One region of the Streptomyces sp. SLBN-118 genome, then DNA from elsewhere that is predicted to be linked to it. Evidence: riboswitches for the same ligand, from Rfam matches in the RefSeq annotation. Region 1 holds a riboswitch; each other region holds the start of a gene.
What was found. A riboswitch is a leader RNA that binds a small molecule or an ion and turns the genes downstream of it on or off. The one in region 1 is predicted to bind cyclic di-AMP.
Positions count from the first base shown of each region.

Region 2: linked by a shared signal. The riboswitch ahead of tgmA (putative ATP-grasp-modified RiPP) and the one ahead of FBY35_RS02965 (transglycosylase SLT domain-containing protein) in region 1 are both predicted to bind cyclic di-AMP.
Region 3: linked by a shared signal. The riboswitch ahead of FBY35_RS35485 (M23 family metallopeptidase) and the one ahead of FBY35_RS02965 (transglycosylase SLT domain-containing protein) in region 1 are both predicted to bind cyclic di-AMP.
Region 4: linked by a shared signal. The riboswitch ahead of FBY35_RS32710 (transglycosylase family protein) and the one ahead of FBY35_RS02965 (transglycosylase SLT domain-containing protein) in region 1 are both predicted to bind cyclic di-AMP.

Region 1 covers NZ_VFNP01000001.1:626,419-630,194, forward strand. The annotation lists gene FBY35_RS02955 (pyridoxal-dependent decarboxylase) at 1-518, shown strand, start outside; gene FBY35_RS02960 (NAD(P)/FAD-dependent oxidoreductase) at 549-1,985, opposite strand; gene FBY35_RS02965 (transglycosylase SLT domain-containing protein) at 2,056-2,838, opposite strand; cyclic di-AMP (ydaO/yuaA leader) riboswitch at 2,843-3,031, opposite strand; gene FBY35_RS02970 (YncE family protein) at 3,459-3,776, opposite strand, start outside.
Region 2 covers NZ_VFNP01000002.1:2,304,457-2,308,232, forward strand. The annotation lists gene FBY35_RS29010 (amino acid adenylation domain-containing protein) at 1-722, shown strand, start outside; gene FBY35_RS29015 (leucyl/phenylalanyl-tRNA--protein transferase) at 719-1,531, shown strand; gene tgmA (putative ATP-grasp-modified RiPP) at 1,879-2,070, opposite strand; cyclic di-AMP (ydaO/yuaA leader) riboswitch at 2,520-2,676, opposite strand; gene FBY35_RS36230 (hypothetical protein) at 3,054-3,209, shown strand; gene bfr (bacterioferritin) at 3,509-3,776, shown strand, end outside.
Region 3 covers NZ_VFNP01000002.1:3,714,676-3,718,451, reverse strand. The annotation lists gene FBY35_RS35500 (RNA polymerase sigma factor) at 1-528, shown strand, start outside; gene FBY35_RS36320 (hypothetical protein) at 563-712, shown strand; tRNA gene FBY35_RS35495 (tRNA-Met) at 763-836, shown strand; gene FBY35_RS35490 (PP2C family protein-serine/threonine phosphatase) at 1,004-2,122, shown strand; cyclic di-AMP (ydaO/yuaA leader) riboswitch at 2,380-2,536, shown strand; gene FBY35_RS35485 (M23 family metallopeptidase) at 2,548-3,597, shown strand; gene FBY35_RS35480 (aldo/keto reductase) at 3,724-3,776, shown strand, end outside.
Region 4 covers NZ_VFNP01000002.1:3,138,200-3,141,975, forward strand. The annotation lists gene eno (phosphopyruvate hydratase) at 15-1,301, opposite strand; gene FBY35_RS32710 (transglycosylase family protein) at 1,618-2,283, opposite strand; cyclic di-AMP (ydaO/yuaA leader) riboswitch at 2,287-2,462, opposite strand; gene FBY35_RS32715 (transglycosylase family protein) at 2,722-3,606, opposite strand; gene FBY35_RS32720 (cytochrome P450) at 3,719-3,776, opposite strand, start outside.

The DNA.
Region 1 (3,776 bases):
CGTGGGCCACGGATGCCCACAAGACCCTGAACGTCCCGTACGACTGCGGCCTCGCCATCGTGCGCGACCCGTCCGCGGTACGGGCGGCGATGGGCCTGCGCGGCGACTACCTCATCCATGACGAGCACGGCGACCCCATCGACAAGGTCCCCGAACTCTCCCGGCGCGGCAGGGCCTTCACCGTATGGGCAGCGCTCAGGTCGCTGGGCCGGTCCGGAGTGGCCGACCTGATCGACCGGTTGTGCCGGCACGCCTCCACGTTCGCGTCCGGGATTGCCGCGATCGACGGGGCGAGCGTGCTCAACGATGTGGTGTTCACCCAGGTCTGCGCCGAGTTCGGCAACGACGAACGGACGGAACAGGTGCTGAACCGCCTGCTCGCCGACGGCACGGCATGGATCAGCGGCTCCACCTGGCACGGCCGCCGGGTCATGCGGATCTCGGTGAGCAACTGGTCGACGACCGACCAGGACGTGGAGCGCACACTGGACGCGATCCGGCGCGCGGCCGCAGCGTGAGCCGTGCCGCCGCCTGTCGCCGGCCGTACCTCAGCCGCAGGCCGGTTCCCGCGTCATCGGAGGCTCAGCGGGCGTCACGGGAACCGGCCCGAAGAGCACGGACCTGGCCACCTTCGGTGCGAACAGCGCGGTGAGCGGCGCTGTCAGGGTCAGCACGGAGCGGAAGGCCGGGCCCACGACCGGGTCGCCCGGGTAGCGTTGCTGGACGCGGGCCAGATACCAGCCCACCAGGCGGTCCGCCGCCCGGGTGGTGACCGCGTTGCCCACTGCGCCCGGCATCTTCTTGTCCGCGCCCGCCGAGATGTCCCAGGCCTGGCGCGACGCCTCGAAGAGCGCCTTCTGGACGACGTGTGTCGTCGGCGTACGCCGCGGGTGGGCCAGCGCGTCGCGCAGCGCCACCGCACTCATCGCGGCGACCGCCATGCCCTGGCCGTAGATCGGGTTGAACGTGCACAGCGCGTCGCCCGTTGCGAGGAATCCGGCGGGGCGGCGGCCCGGGCGGTCGTAGCGGCGGCGGAGGTTCGACGTCTGGCGAAAGCCGAAGGGCGGCGTGTCCGGTTCTGCCTCGCGCATCCAGTCATGGATGAAGGGGTGCGGGAAACGGGCCGCGAACGCCTCGAACCCCTCCTCGTCTATGGGCGGTTCGTCGCCGCGTACGCCCGACAGAATCACGAGGTAACGGCCGTCCTCCAGGGGCAGCACGCCGCCCCCGCACACCTGCGAGGGGTTGGGGAAGACGTAATAACCGAGCGAATCGGAGCCGAGGTTGTCGCTCTTGTTGTGGTAGATCCGAGAGGCGTAGGCGAGACCCGTGTCAATGGTCTCCACCTCCGGGGGCTCGGCGCCGATCGCCGACAGCCACTGCGAGGCGCGCGAACCGCGTCCCGACGCATCGAGCACCAGGCCGGCTTCGAGCACCTGGGGCTCCTGCCCGACGGCGTGGGGACCCTCGCCGCGGGGGCGCAGCAGCACACCTCGTACCCGGGAGGCATCGCCGAGCAGCCCGACGGCCTCCGCCGATGTGACCGTCGCGATCGCCGGGTTGGCCAGGACGCGCTCACGGACCAGGTGCTCGATCTGTCCGCGGGAGCCGGTGTAGATGTACGAGGTCGGCTCCGTACGCCTGAACCAGCGGCCGCTCTGCCACTGCACCATGTCCGAGGGCTGGCCGAGCCGGGGCGCGCCAGAAGCCCTCAACTCGGCCATGAAACCCGGCAGTAGAGCCTCGAGGGCGAGCTGTCCGCCCTCGAGCAGCACATGCGCGTGGCGCCCCTGCGGCACGCCGGCACGCGGTTTGGGGCTCTCGGGAAAGCGGTCGCGCTCGACGATCGTCACCTTGTCGGCGTGCTCGGCGAGTACGTGTGCCGCCAGCAGCCCGGCCAGGCTGCCCCCGATAACGACGGCGTGGCGCCCTCTCGCGCCCGCCCCCCGTCGCCAACTGCCGTTTTTCTGCCCGTCGTCCACCATGTGCCAGCCCCTCGTGGTCAGCGAGTTGATCCAAGTCTGACCAGTATCCCGGCGCGGAGGGGCAGGCCGGTCAGTACGCGCCGTTCACGTTGTCGATCGAACCGTACTTGTCGGCGGCGTAGTTGCACGCTGCGGTGATGTTGGCGACCGGGTCGTAGCTGTCCATCGACGTGCCGGGCACGTGGTAGGCGAAGAAGGTCGGGTCGATGACCTGCAGGAGGCCCTTGGACGGCGTTCCCGCCATGGCGTTGGAGTCCCAGTTGTTGATGGCCAGCGGGTTGCCCGAGGACTCGCGCATGATGTTGCGGTGGATGCCGTCATAGCTGCCGGGGATGCGGTGCTTGGCCATGACGTCCAGCGACTCCTTGATCCAGCCGTCGAGGTCGTTCGTGTACGCCTTCTTCTTCGGCTTCACAGCGGGGGCGCTCTTCCCCGCGGTCAGAGTGGTCGCACGCTTGGAGCGGTTGGCCCGGTCGGCGGCGGGGGCCGCCTTGGCCTTCTTGCCGATCGTCAGCTTGAGGCCGGGGTGAATCAGCCGCGGGTCACCGCCGATGACCTTGCGGTTGTCCCGGTACAGCTTCTTCCAGCCGCCGCTCACGTTGAGCTGGTCCGCAATCTTGGACAGGGAGTCCCCGGCGACGACCGTGTAGGTCGTGGTGCCCGCCTTCTTCGCGAGGACGGAGGCCGTGACGGAGGTCTTGGCGGCGGGAGCGGACTGCGGTGCCGTCTGCGCGGAGGCCACACTCGCGCCGATCACCGGCAGGACCAGGGCGGTGCCGCCCGCGCCCGCGGCGACGAGACCGCGGCTGAGTGCACGGGACTTGGGACGGCGATGCTTACCCTTTCCGGGCATGGCGAATTCCTCTCCGTCGCCTGCGAGGTGAGCTGTCGGGTTCGGGCTGGAGATGCCCGGCCGCAATTGGCGACTTCACCCCAAGCCGTTCCGCATTCCGGATCGGCGGCTTACCTGGGTCCCCCGCTCCTGCCGTGCGTATGTCGTAGGTGGTCGGTTTCCGGACGGCGGCAGGATTCGGCGGTCCATCCGGGTTGCGGTGACCGTAAACGAGGCAGACCGGGCGGAACAAGTGCCGATTCACATTTCAATACGCGAGTCGGATTCTTCGCGAGAAATTCCCGACTGCCGGCATGATCGGGAATCTCAACTTTCTTGTCGCAGAACGGGACTGGGCGCCGGCCGCCTTGCGAAGACCTCGCGAGACGTGACCCATTTCACTGGACTGCAATGCAACCGAGTCCGATTTGCGACAGTGCGATGCGGATAAAGAGAATTCGCCCGGGTTCCTCTTGTGCGGGCATCGAATAACAATAGAGATGAACTGCCCATGCGGGCCTTTTCGGACACAATGTGCTTTTCGGGGCGTGCCCGGGGACCCCACGGGACCCCACCAGGACAGAGCAGAGCGCCCCGGACGGCGAAGCCCGCCATCCGGAGCGCTCAGGTACAGCAGCCGGTCAGCCGGTCGCACGAATGCGGTGGATGGAGTCCATCGCCTCCGCGCCGACCTCCGCCTTGTCGACGACATAGGCCGTGCCGCGCGTGACGACGACATGGTCCGTGTTCGCCCCGGTCGCAAGGTTCGCGAGCACGACTCCCTTGCGGGGGTCGACCACCGAGGTCGTACCGGATTCCCTGTTGGCCACGAAGACGTTGCCCGTGCACGCGTCGGTCGCGACCGCCAGGGCACCCGCTCCCGTCGCGATCTCCTTCCGCACCACTCCCGCGCGCAGATCGATGACGGCGAGGGAACCGCTCGTCAGATTGGCGGCGTA
Region 2 (3,776 bases), on a different contig from region 1:
CGGCCGGGGTGCGTGAGGTGACAGAGAACACGCCGCTGCGCTTCCCGGAGTATCTGTCGGTGGGATACGTGGAGAGCAAGTGGGTCGGCGAGGCGCTGCTGAAGAAGGCGTCCGACGCGGGCCTGCCGGTAGCCATCCACCGCCTGATGGACATCACGGGCGGCAGCACCACCGGCGTGATGAACACCAGCAGCGAGATGGCCGCCCTGTTCGGCTTCATCGCGCGGACCGGGCTGTGCCCTGACGTCCGGCTGCCGCTGGACTTCCTGCCGGCCGACCACCTCGCCCGCGCAATCGGGCACATCTCCACCCACCATCCCGCTCGTGGCGAGGTCTACCACCTCACCAACCCCCGTCCCACGCTGCTGGATTCGCTCGCCGAGCGCCTGCGCCGGCGGGGCTACCCGGTCCAGGCGATCCCGTACGCCGAATGGATCGCCGCTCTGGTGAAGTACGCGGCCGGGCACCCCACCGACCCGATAACCCCGTTCGTCCCGCTCTTCGTCGACCGCTGTGCCCGCGCCGACATGACCGTGAGCGAGATGTACTTCCAGGGCGTTTTCACGGAGTTCACCCGCGACAACGCGGAACGGGCCCTGGCGGACGCCGGGATCGACACTCCGCCGGTGGACGCGATGATGGACGGCTACATCGACTACCTCCAACAAGCCGACTATGTGAGGCCGGTGAAGAACCAGGAGCAGGGAGCGTCACGGTGGTGAGCCGATGCCCGGGCTGGGAGACGCTGGACGTGCTGGGAGCCGCGCCCGACGGTCCGGTGGCCTTCTCCGCCGACCTCAGTCCCACCAGCCTCCTGAAGGCGTACCGGGCAGGGGTCTATCCGTTCCCGGCATCCGACGAGTACACCCGCGTCCTCAACGAGGTGGTCTTCGCCGACCAGGTCGAGGACGGCCGCATCCCGCTCGTGGGGGAGGACTCGGCCGATCCCTACGCCGTCTCCTGGTGGTCGCCCGACCCCAGGCCGGTGCTGCCCGTCTCGGCCGCGCACCTCAGCCGGAGCCTCGCCCGGCAGCTGCGCAACAAGCTGCCGTGGTCGACCAGCATGAACCAGAGGTTCGAGCAGGTCGTCCGCGAATGCAGCACCGACCGCGACCCCCTGTGGCTCACCGAAGAGCTGATCGCGAGCCTGATCAGCCTCCACGAGCTGGGGCATGCTCACAGCGTCGAGGTGTGGGAGGGCGACGATCTGGTCGGCGGTGTCTTCGGCCTCCAGGTCGGATCGGTCGTCAGCATGGACTCGATGTTCTTCCATCGTCCAGGTGCCTCGAAGGTCGCGGTGTCCGACCTCGCGGCGCGCTTCGCCGAGGCCGGCGGTGAGCTGCTCGACGCGCAGCGGGACAGCCCGCACGTCCGCGGCCTGGGCGCCCTTCTCGTACCGCGGAAGGAGTATGTGCGACATCTCCGCGGCACCGGGCGCGACGGCCTCCCGATGCCCACCGCCACCTTGCCCGCCCGCCGCCTCGCCGAGCCGGCGGCCGGACACGGTGCTGGGGTCGCCCCGTCGCGCTGACACGAGCCACGCTCGATGGCACAGCCTCGAACTCGGGCACATGCAGCGGACCGGCGAACTCCAGTGCCGGTCGCAGGCTCCGCCCGCCCAGCAGCACAGCGTCCCGTAATAGTCGATGGTGAGCACCGAGCCCAGTCCGATGACCAGTGCCGCCAGATGTACGAACAGCGCGACCGTGCGGGCCGTTTGGCCGACGTCCACGTGCAGTCGGTATCACCTCGCGCGCCGACCTGATCCGCCGGTTCGCAGCCCGGACGTGCTCCGGCACATGATCCGCGGTAGCCGTCGCCGTGCAGAAGGCTGTCGGGCAGGTTCACAGACGGAGCGGCGTGCGGGTTGGCGGACCGTCAGTCGTCGAAGTGCGTCTGGGAACCGGCGGTGGACGTGGTGGTACCGCACGCCAGCAGCAGGTCGTGGTCGTTGACGGCCGGGCGCCCGTCGGACAGGACGTTCAACTGGAGCGTGGGGTCATAGGCGTAAGGGACCACGTCCGGGGCAGGCACGGCGGGACGGGCATAGTTCAGTGCGAACGGTCTCATGATGTCTCCTCATACGTGCCGGTGGGGCGGCAGGCTCCGAACTTCCTCATCGGGCAGGGGTGTTGGGGCGGTGGTTGCGCGCAGCCACCGACAACGTCCTTCCGGACCGCAACGACAGCCGCCGATTTCCGGGCCCGCCGAACGGGCACCGGCTGTCGCGCTCGTACGGATGACGGGTGACCGGGGTCCACGGCTGAGGTCGCATCGCGCTGCGCCTGGGCGAAGCGTCGACCAGGGCGACGTGTCAGGTCTCCGCGCGATGGTGACGCCGGACGGCACATCGATACGGGACAGCAGCCCGTACTGCGTGTACTCGCCGACGGCGTGCTTGATCAGGACCTCTAGCCGAATGTTTCGCCTCGGCCGACGGCACAGGCGCGGCTGACGAGCTGCCGGGTGGCGGCCTGGTGATGTGGGACGCGTTGTCGTCCGACTGCAGATGTCAAGGTGGCTCCGTACTCCGAACGCCTACGAGGTGAGCTGTCGGGTTCGGGCTGGAGTTGCCCGGCCGTGGTTCTCACGGCTTCACCCCAAGCCGCCCGGGTACGTGTTGTCCCGTACGGCGCAAGTGGGTCCCCCGCTCCTGCCAGGCGGTGTGGTGATGTGCTGCCGCGCGCCGGGGGCAGGATTAGGCGGTCCGGCCACGCGGTGTTCGACTTCTCCGAACGCCGAGCACGTTAGGGGGACCTTGCGTTCGAGCACAAGGTCTCCACAACCGGACTTGCATCAACTGGCTTTTCCTACAAGTGAGTTCGTGATAGGTACACCCGGTACCCCCGGTAAGGAGTGATGCGTGCAGGCGTTTGCGTGTCAGTAATCCAGGCTGCTAAGACGGTGCCGACCCGCGTCGACAGCGCTTGCCTTGCCGGCTCCGGACGGAGTGCGGGCACTCCCCCGAGCACGAGGCAAACGGGCGCTGCGGCCTTGATTACCGGGCCGCCCGACGGGGGCCGCGTGGTGCCTTCAGGGCGAGGAGCGGGCCGATGGCGAGAAGTACGGCGAGGGCGGCACAGCCGTGGGTGAGGGTGGAGAGAGCCAATACCGGCGACGAGGAGCGAGGTGACGGCGTCCTCGCTGAACCCGCCGAGGTTGGCGCCGATACCGTGGGCGCCGAGGGCGGGGTGAAGCCGGCGGCGTAGAGCGGCCACATGGCCCGCTTCGAGGCTATGGCGGTGGCGGGTCACGGGGTCGGCTCCTCGTCGGGGGCGTGCAGAGCGGCGAAGACGCGCTCTGCGTAGTCCTCACAGACGGCGGTGCAGTGTTTGAGGCGCCCCGGTGGCCTCGGTGGCCTCCGGGGCGCCAGTCACATCTCGGGAACCCAGGTAAGTACGGCCTTCCTGGAAGTCGTACCGGTCTGGTGAAACGATGTCCGTAGGCAGCAGCCGCCGGTGCGGCGCTTCTCCGTGCCCGCCCGGCCAGGAGCAGGGAGGCAGGAGCCATGCAGGGCGACCCCGAGGTCCTGGAGTTCCTCAACGAGCAGCTGACCGCGGAGCTGACCGCAATCAATCAGTACTTCCTGCACGCCAAGATGCAGGAGAACTTCGGCTGGCCCAAACTTGCGGCGCACACCCGGCACGAGTCGTTCGACGAGATGAATCACGCGGAGGTCCTGACCGACCGGATCCTCCTGCTGGACGGTCTGCCGAACTACCAGCGGCTCTTCCATGTACGGGTGGGCCAGAGCGTCACCGAGATGTTCCAGGCCG
Region 3 (3,776 bases), on a different contig from region 1:
ATGCTGCTCACCGACGCCCGCAGTGCTGCGCGCTCCGGACCGCACGGCGAGCTCGTCCCGCTCGACGAGCAGGACCGGAGCCTGTGGGACCCGAAGGCGATCACCGAGGGGACCGCGCTGGTGGAGGAGGCTCTGTCCCAGGGGCCGGCCGGGGCGTACCAGCTGCAGGCGGCGATCGCGGCCCTGCACGACGAGGCGGCGCGGGCGCAGGACACCGACTGGCCGCAGATTCTCGCGCTGTACGACCTGCTCGTACGCCGCGCTCCGGAGCCGATGGCAGAGCTGGGCCGTGCCGTGGCTGTCGCCATGGTGCACGGTCCAAGGGCGGGCCTCGCCGAAGTCGCCGGGCTGGAGGACCGGTTGGCGGGCCATCACCGGCTGGACGCCGTACGGGCGCATCTGCTGGAGAAGGCGGGGGATGCCGAAGGAGCCAGGGCTGCCTACCAGTTGGCTGCCCGGCGCACACTCAGCGTCCCCGAGACGCGCTACCTCCAGATGCGGGCCGCCCGGCTGCTGCCCCCGGCATAGCTCCCCCCCCCGCGACCCCATCTCCTCGGCCACGGTGGTGGCCGGCGGGAACACCCCCGTCACCGCCACCGGCGCCCTCGCCAGCACCGGATTCTCCAGCGCGACCTGGTACGCGGCATTTGCCGCTGCCGCCCTGATCGCGGCCGGCGGAGCCCTCTCCGCGCTGCGTCTGCGGCGCCTCTGAACAAAATGGATTTGATCTTGCTCCGGATGGCGTAAGGTGGTGTTCACCGACGCGGGGTGGAGCAGCTCGGTAGCTCGCTGGGCTCATAACCCAGAGGTCGCAGGTTCAAATCCTGTCCCCGCTACTGACGACAGTGGCCCGGCACTCGACAGAGTGCCGGGCCACTGTCGTGTGCGCTCCGCGCATCGCCCGGTTGGCCGACGGCGACTCGCCGCCCGGCGCGGCTGCGGCCAGCCTGGGAAGGGCGCGGTACCGTCCGCAGCCGTGTGGGGACCGGGCAGGAGAGCACGCGTGGGGAAGCGAGAGCAGGGCGGAGCCGACATCTCCCGCGGATTCGTCCGCCTGCTGCCCGCCCTGATGATCGCCGCCGGCCTGATCTTCGACCTCGCGACGCCGCCCCGGTTCACCGCGGTCCCGCTCTTCGCGGCCGCGCCGCTGATCGCGGCCCCGATCTTCACCTGGTTCGGCACCCTGCTGGCCGGTATCGCGGCGATCCTCGGTGTGACCGGGCTGCACTTCTACAACCAGACCGTCTCGCAGATCACGGCGTTCACCGAGCTCACGACGGTGATCACCGTCGCGGGCCTCGCGCTGCTGATCAACCGGGTGGTACGGCTCGGCAGCGAGCGCCTTGCGTCGGCCCGTGTGATCGCCGAGGCCGTGCAGCGCGCGGTGCTGCCATCCCCCGCGGACCGGATCGGGGAACTGCGTGTCGCCGCGCGGTACGAGGCGGCGCAGGAGGACGCGTTCATCGGCGGTGACCTCTTCGCCGTACAGGACACGCCCTTCGGGGTGCGGCTGGTCGTCGGGGACGTACGCGGCAAGGGGATGCAGGCGGTCGAGACGGTGGCCGTGGTCATCGGGGCGTTCCGGGAGGCCGCCGAGCAGGAGCGCTCACTCGAAGGGGTCGCCGCGCGCCTGGAGCGGGCGCTGATGCGTGAGGGCGTGCGGCACAACCTGGACGCGGCCGAGGGGTTCACCACCGCCGTACTGGCCGAGATCCCGCGCGGCGACGGGGTCGTACGGGTCGTGAACCGGGGCCATCCGGAGCCGCTCCTGCTGTACGCGGACGGCGGCGTGGGCATCCTGGAGCCGACCCAGGCCGCGCTGCCGCTCGGGATGGGCCTCGGGATCTGGCCGGACCGCGCGGACACGCACGGGCTGCCACCCGGGGCCACATTGCTTCTCTACACGGACGGGCTGTCCGAGGCGCGCGATGCGAACGGTGTCTTCTACGACCCCGGCCGGCGGCTGGCGGGGCGGCTGTTTGCCGGGCCCGAGGACCTGCTGGACGCACTGGTGGATGACGTACGGCGTCATACGGGCAGCGCTACGACGGACGACATGGCGCTGCTTGCGGTCGGCCGCCCCCTGGAGGGCAGCAGAAGCACCGCAGGGTCGTGCCCGTGATCGGCAGGATCACTGATGGGCACGGTACGTAATCGAGAGGCGCCCCTCCGCTTAACAAGTGATGCACCGTCAGGTACCGGGGGGTGGCAGGTGGTGCATGAGGGGTGATCAACTCGCCCGACTCCGGGCGCTTGTGTCCCGATTGGTCCCGGCAGGCATTGTTAATGATCAGCCGGAACGGCTTGGAATCGGACCCCGTCGTCTATTAACGTTCGATAACGCAGCGCGGTCGTCCCAGTCGTCGCAAGAGGCGGCACCGTGCGCACGCGCCGAATCCCGCGAGGGAACCGGGGAACCATCAATTGGGGTGAATCGGGCACCTTTTGCCGCTTACTTCCGCGGCGGAGGCACCCGTAGGAGACCTTCCTGCTCCGAACCCGTCAGCTAACCCGGTAGGCGGTAAGGAAGGAAAGGAGTACGCCTCCGTGGCGTCCAACAAACCTGCCCCGACAGCACCCTTCGAAACTGACTTCTTCGGCGACGAGGGGCCAGAGCGGGCATGGGAGGAATGGAACCCCACCGAGGACTCCGTCCGTCCGGTGCGCGGCCGGCACCGTGTCATGAAGCAGCGCGGCGGACTTGCCCGCAGCTCCACTGTGCTCGGTGTCGGTGTGATCGCCGCGGTCGGCGCGGGCGGCATGGCCACCGCGCAGAGCAAGCCGCCGGTCTCCATTTCGCTCCCCGACTCGATCGCGGACAACCTGCCCGACGCCAAGTCCCTTCCGGGCGTGGGCTCGTTCATGTCCGACGACTCCTCGGACGCCGACGCCGGGAACACCGCTCCGCTCACCTCGGCGACCCTCGCCGCTGACAGCGGCACCGGCTCCCGGCTCGAGGCGCAGGGCTCCGCCGGTGACGCGCTGCGTGCCCGCATCCTCCAGCAGGCCGATCAGCAGCGGTCCGAGGCGGACGCCGAGGCCAAGGCGGCCGCGGAGAAGGCCGCGGCGGAGAAGGCCGCGGCGGAGGCGAAGGCGCAGCAGACCGCGGCGGAGGCCAAGGCCGAGGCGGAGAAACTTGCAGCCGAGAAGGCCGCGGCGGAGAAGGCGGAGGCCGAGCGCCTCGCCAAGCTCGCTGCCAGCTACGCGCTGCCCACCTCCTCGTACACCCTCACCTCAACTTTCGGTGAGGCCGGTTCGATGTGGTCCTCGGGCTACCACACCGGCCTGGACTTCGCGGCCCCGACGGGCACGCCCCTCAAGGCCGTGCACAGCGGCACCGTCAAGTCGGCGGCCTGGTCCGGGTCATACGGCTACCGCACGGTGCTGGAGCTCGACGACGGCACGGAGGTCTGGTACTGCCACCAGTCCTCGATGTCGGTGAGCGCCGGCCAGAGGGTGACGACGGGCGAGACGATCGGCCGCGTCGGCGCGACGGGCAATGTGACGGGCCCGCATCTGCACCTCGAGGTCCACACGGCCGACGGAACCGGGATCGACCCGATGGCCTGGCTGCAGAGCAAGGGCCTCACGCCCTGACTTTTGATCACCGGCAGTCCTGGCGCTCACCCCCCGACGCCAGGACTGCCGGTCTGTCTGCCCCGGCCCTGTGCTGTGCGTGGACACGGCGGAATAGGCCGTACCGGTAAGACCGTTGATCAAGCCATGACCTCTCTCCGTACCCTCGGCTCGTCCGGCCTCGCCGTCTTCCCGCTCGC
Region 4 (3,776 bases), on a different contig from region 1:
GGACGACGGGCTGGTCAGCCCTTGAAGCGCGGGAACGCCGAGCGGCCCGCGTACACCGCCGCGTCGTCGAGGATCTCCTCGATGCGCAGCAGCTGGTTGTACTTGGCGACGCGCTCGGAACGGGCCGGGGCGCCGGTCTTGATCTGGCCGCAGTTGGTGGCGACGGCCAGGTCGGCGATGGTGACGTCCTCGGTCTCGCCGGAGCGGTGGGACATCATGCACTTGAAGCCGCTGCGCTGGGCGAGCTCCACGGCGTCCAGGGTCTCGGTCAGCGAACCGATCTGGTTGACCTTGACCAGCAGGGCGTTGGCCGCGCCGTCCTCGATGCCGCGGGCCAGGCGCTCCGGGTTGGTGACGAAGAGGTCGTCGCCGACGATCTGGACCTTGGTGCCCAGCTTGTCGGTGAGGACCTTCCAGCCGGCCCAGTCGTCCTCGAACAGCGGGTCCTCGATGGAGACCAGCGGGTAGGAGGCGACGAGCTCCGCGTAGTACTCGGTCATCTCGGCGGCCGAGCGGGACTTGCCCTCGAACTGGTACGTGCCGTCCTTGTAGAACTCGGAGGCGGCGACGTCGAGCGCGAGCGCGATGTCCTTGCCGGGGACGTAACCGGCTTCCTTGATGGCCTCGAGGATCAGGTCCAGCGCGGCGCGGTTCGACTCCAGGTTCGGCGCGAAGCCGCCCTCGTCGCCGAGGCCGGTGGACAGGCCCTTGGTCTTCAGGACCTTCTTCAGCGTGTGGTAGACCTCGGCGCCCCAGCGCAGGGCCTCGGAGAAGGACTCCGCGCCGATCGGGGCGATCATGAACTCCTGGATGTCCACGTTGGAGTCGGCGTGCGAGCCGCCGTTCAGGATGTTCATCATCGGAACGGGCAGCAGGTGCGCGTTCGGGCCGCCGAGGTAACGGAAGAGCGGCAGGTCGGAGGCCTCGGAAGCGGCGTGAGCCACGGCGAGCGAGACACCGAGGATGGCGTTGGCGCCGAGCGACGACTTGTCCGGGGTGGCGTCCAGGTCGAACATCGCCTGGTCGATCAGGCGCTGCTCGGTGGCGTCGTAGCCGACGAGCTCCGGGCCGATCTGCTCGATGACGGCGAGGACGGCCTTCTCGACGCCCTTGCCCTGGTAGCGGTTCTGGTCACCGTCGCGGAGCTCAAGAGCCTCGAACGCACCGGTGGAGGCGCCGGACGGAACAGCAGCACGGCCCGTGCTGCCGTCGTCGAGGCCAACCTCGACCTCGACCGTGGGGTTGCCTCGGGAGTCCAGGATTTCCCGGGCTACGACGACGTCGATGGACGGCACGAGCATCTCCTTCTGGGATGTGACGCTGAAAGTGCAGGGTCTCTTTGGCCTTGCGGCAAGAGCCTAACCGGCGCGGCGGCATCGGTCGGCCGCTGCCCGCCCGCTGGGACGAAAAACGGCATGAAGAGACTCGACGCAGGACAAACAGCGCGTGAACTACCCGGAAGTAACAGCGGTAGCGGCGTGCGGGGCACAGAAAGAACCCCGCTCCGGCGCGCAGGGGGGAATGCGCGCCGGACCGGGGTGGCTGTGGGGGACGGGGCTCCGCAGGTTTCGGTGGTCCGCCGGGCCCACCGAATCCTGGGGCTCCGCCCTGCCCGGGTCAGCTCAGGTGGAGCAGCTGGCCCGGGAAGATGACATCGGCGTCGCTGATGATGTTCTTGTTCAGGTCGAACAGCTTCTTCCAGCCGCCCTTGACCTTCTCGGCCTTCGCGATCTTGCCGAGGGTGTCACCGGCCTTGACCTTGTACTCGCCGTCGCCCTTCTTCACAGCCTTCTTCGGGGCTGCGGGACGCGCGGAGCGGGTGGTGGGGGCCTCGGCGCGCTTCTGGGCCGGCTTCGCGGCGGGCTTCGCCGGCTGCACGGCGGCGGAGCCGCCGTCGTACGGGGCGTTGGACAGGTTCACGCCACAGTTCGGCCAGGCACCCTTGCCCTGGCCCGCGAGGACCTTCTCGGCCACGGTTATCTGCTGGGCCTTGGAGGCCAGGTCGGCGCGGGAGGCGTAGGCGGTGCCGCCGTAGGCGGCCCAGGTGGAGTTGGTGAACTGCAGGCCACCGTAGAAACCGTTGCCCGTGTTGATGGACCAGTTGCCGCCGGACTCGCACTGGGCGACGGCGTCCCACTCGGACGCGGTCGCGGCGGAGGACGAGGTGGCACCCATCAGCGGGAGGGCGACAGCGGCACCGGCGACGCCGGCGAACGTGGCGATACGGGTAGCGCGGTTGAAAGCGGTCGGGCGGCGGTGCTTGGTTTTGCCGGAAAGCAGCATGGAGCTTCTCCTCACCGACGCCTACGAGGTGAGCTGTCGGGTTCGGGCCAAGTGAGTTGCCCGGTCGCACGTCCTTGCATGCGACTTCACCCCAAGCCGGTCTCAGCCGTCGATCTCTCAACAGCCGGGCCCGGCACTTACCTTGGGTCCCCCGCTCCTGCCTTCGGCGCTCTGCGCGACGACTACTCCCCCCGACCGACGGCAGGATTCGGCGTGACGGTCAGTGGTGCCCGCGGTGGCGAGCGGTTCCGACCGTAAACACACGACTCCCCGATGTTCAAAGACGAACATCGGGGAGAAATCGCCCATTCTGCCAAGTGGGACATTTACGTTTCCGCAGGTGACGGGCGGAATGGGTGATTCCGCCGGGTCAGATGCGTCAGTTGGGACAAAGAGACCCTTGTCTCACTTGCGCAGACTCGGACATAGAGGTGCGAACTACCCCTGCCCCAGGTCCAGATCGAGGCTCTGGCCAGGACGGATGAGGTCGGGGTTGTCGCCGACGGTCTCGCGGTTCTTCTCGTAGAGCGCGGTCCAGCCGCCGGAGAGCTTCTCCTTGTCGACGATCGCGGAGAGGCTGTCACCCGGGACGACGGTGTACTCACCCGGAGCCGCGTCCGCACTGTCGGCCTTGTCCGACTCGTCTGCCCCTTCTGTCCCCTCATGCGCCGAACCGTCACCTCGCGAGGCATGACGCCCCGTTTCGCGCTCACTGTCCGCACTGCCCGGCTCGGTCTCCTCGGGGGCCGCCTCGCCGCGGTGCCTGCCATCGCCCTGTGGCGCTTCGGGAGCCGGCGTCGCCGACTTGGTCACATCAGAGGTCGGCTTGGCCGACGGCTCGGCGGAAGGCTCGGCGGACGGGCCGGTCGACTCCTCGGGCGCAGTCGGCGCCGGGGCCTTGATCGCCGGCGAGGGTGCGGTGCCGGGGTCGACGCCGGTCGCCGTGCCGTCGTCCTGCAGCCCCGCGATCGCCGCACAGCTGGACCACGCGGCGGGGCCCTGTGCGTCGAGCACCTTCTCGGCGACCGCGATCTGCTGCGAGCGGCTGGCGAGGTCGGCCGTGGGCGCGTACGCCGCGCCACCGAAGGCCTGCCAGGTCTCCTCGGACATCTGGAGTCCGCCGTAGTACCCGTTGTCGAGATCGGCGCTCCACATGCCCCCGCTCTCGCACTCGGCGACGCGGTCCCACGTGGAGGAATCGGCGGCGGAGGCGGAACCGGCTCCGAGCAGGGGGATCGCGATGGCCGAACCCGTCACCCCTGCCGCGAGAACGATGGCCGGAGCCTGGCGGGGTCGGCGGTGTCGGCCATGGCCGGAGAGCATGCGGTTGCCTTTCGCGTGACTGCTGAGACGGCAGTGAAAGTAACCGCAATCGAGCGCACATCACAAGTCGATGCAGCGGAGATCACGTGAAAGTCACAGTCTTGACGGGCTGTCAGATCTGCCGAGGGGTGAACTCAACGGGCAGAGTGCGCAATCCACGCATAATCAGC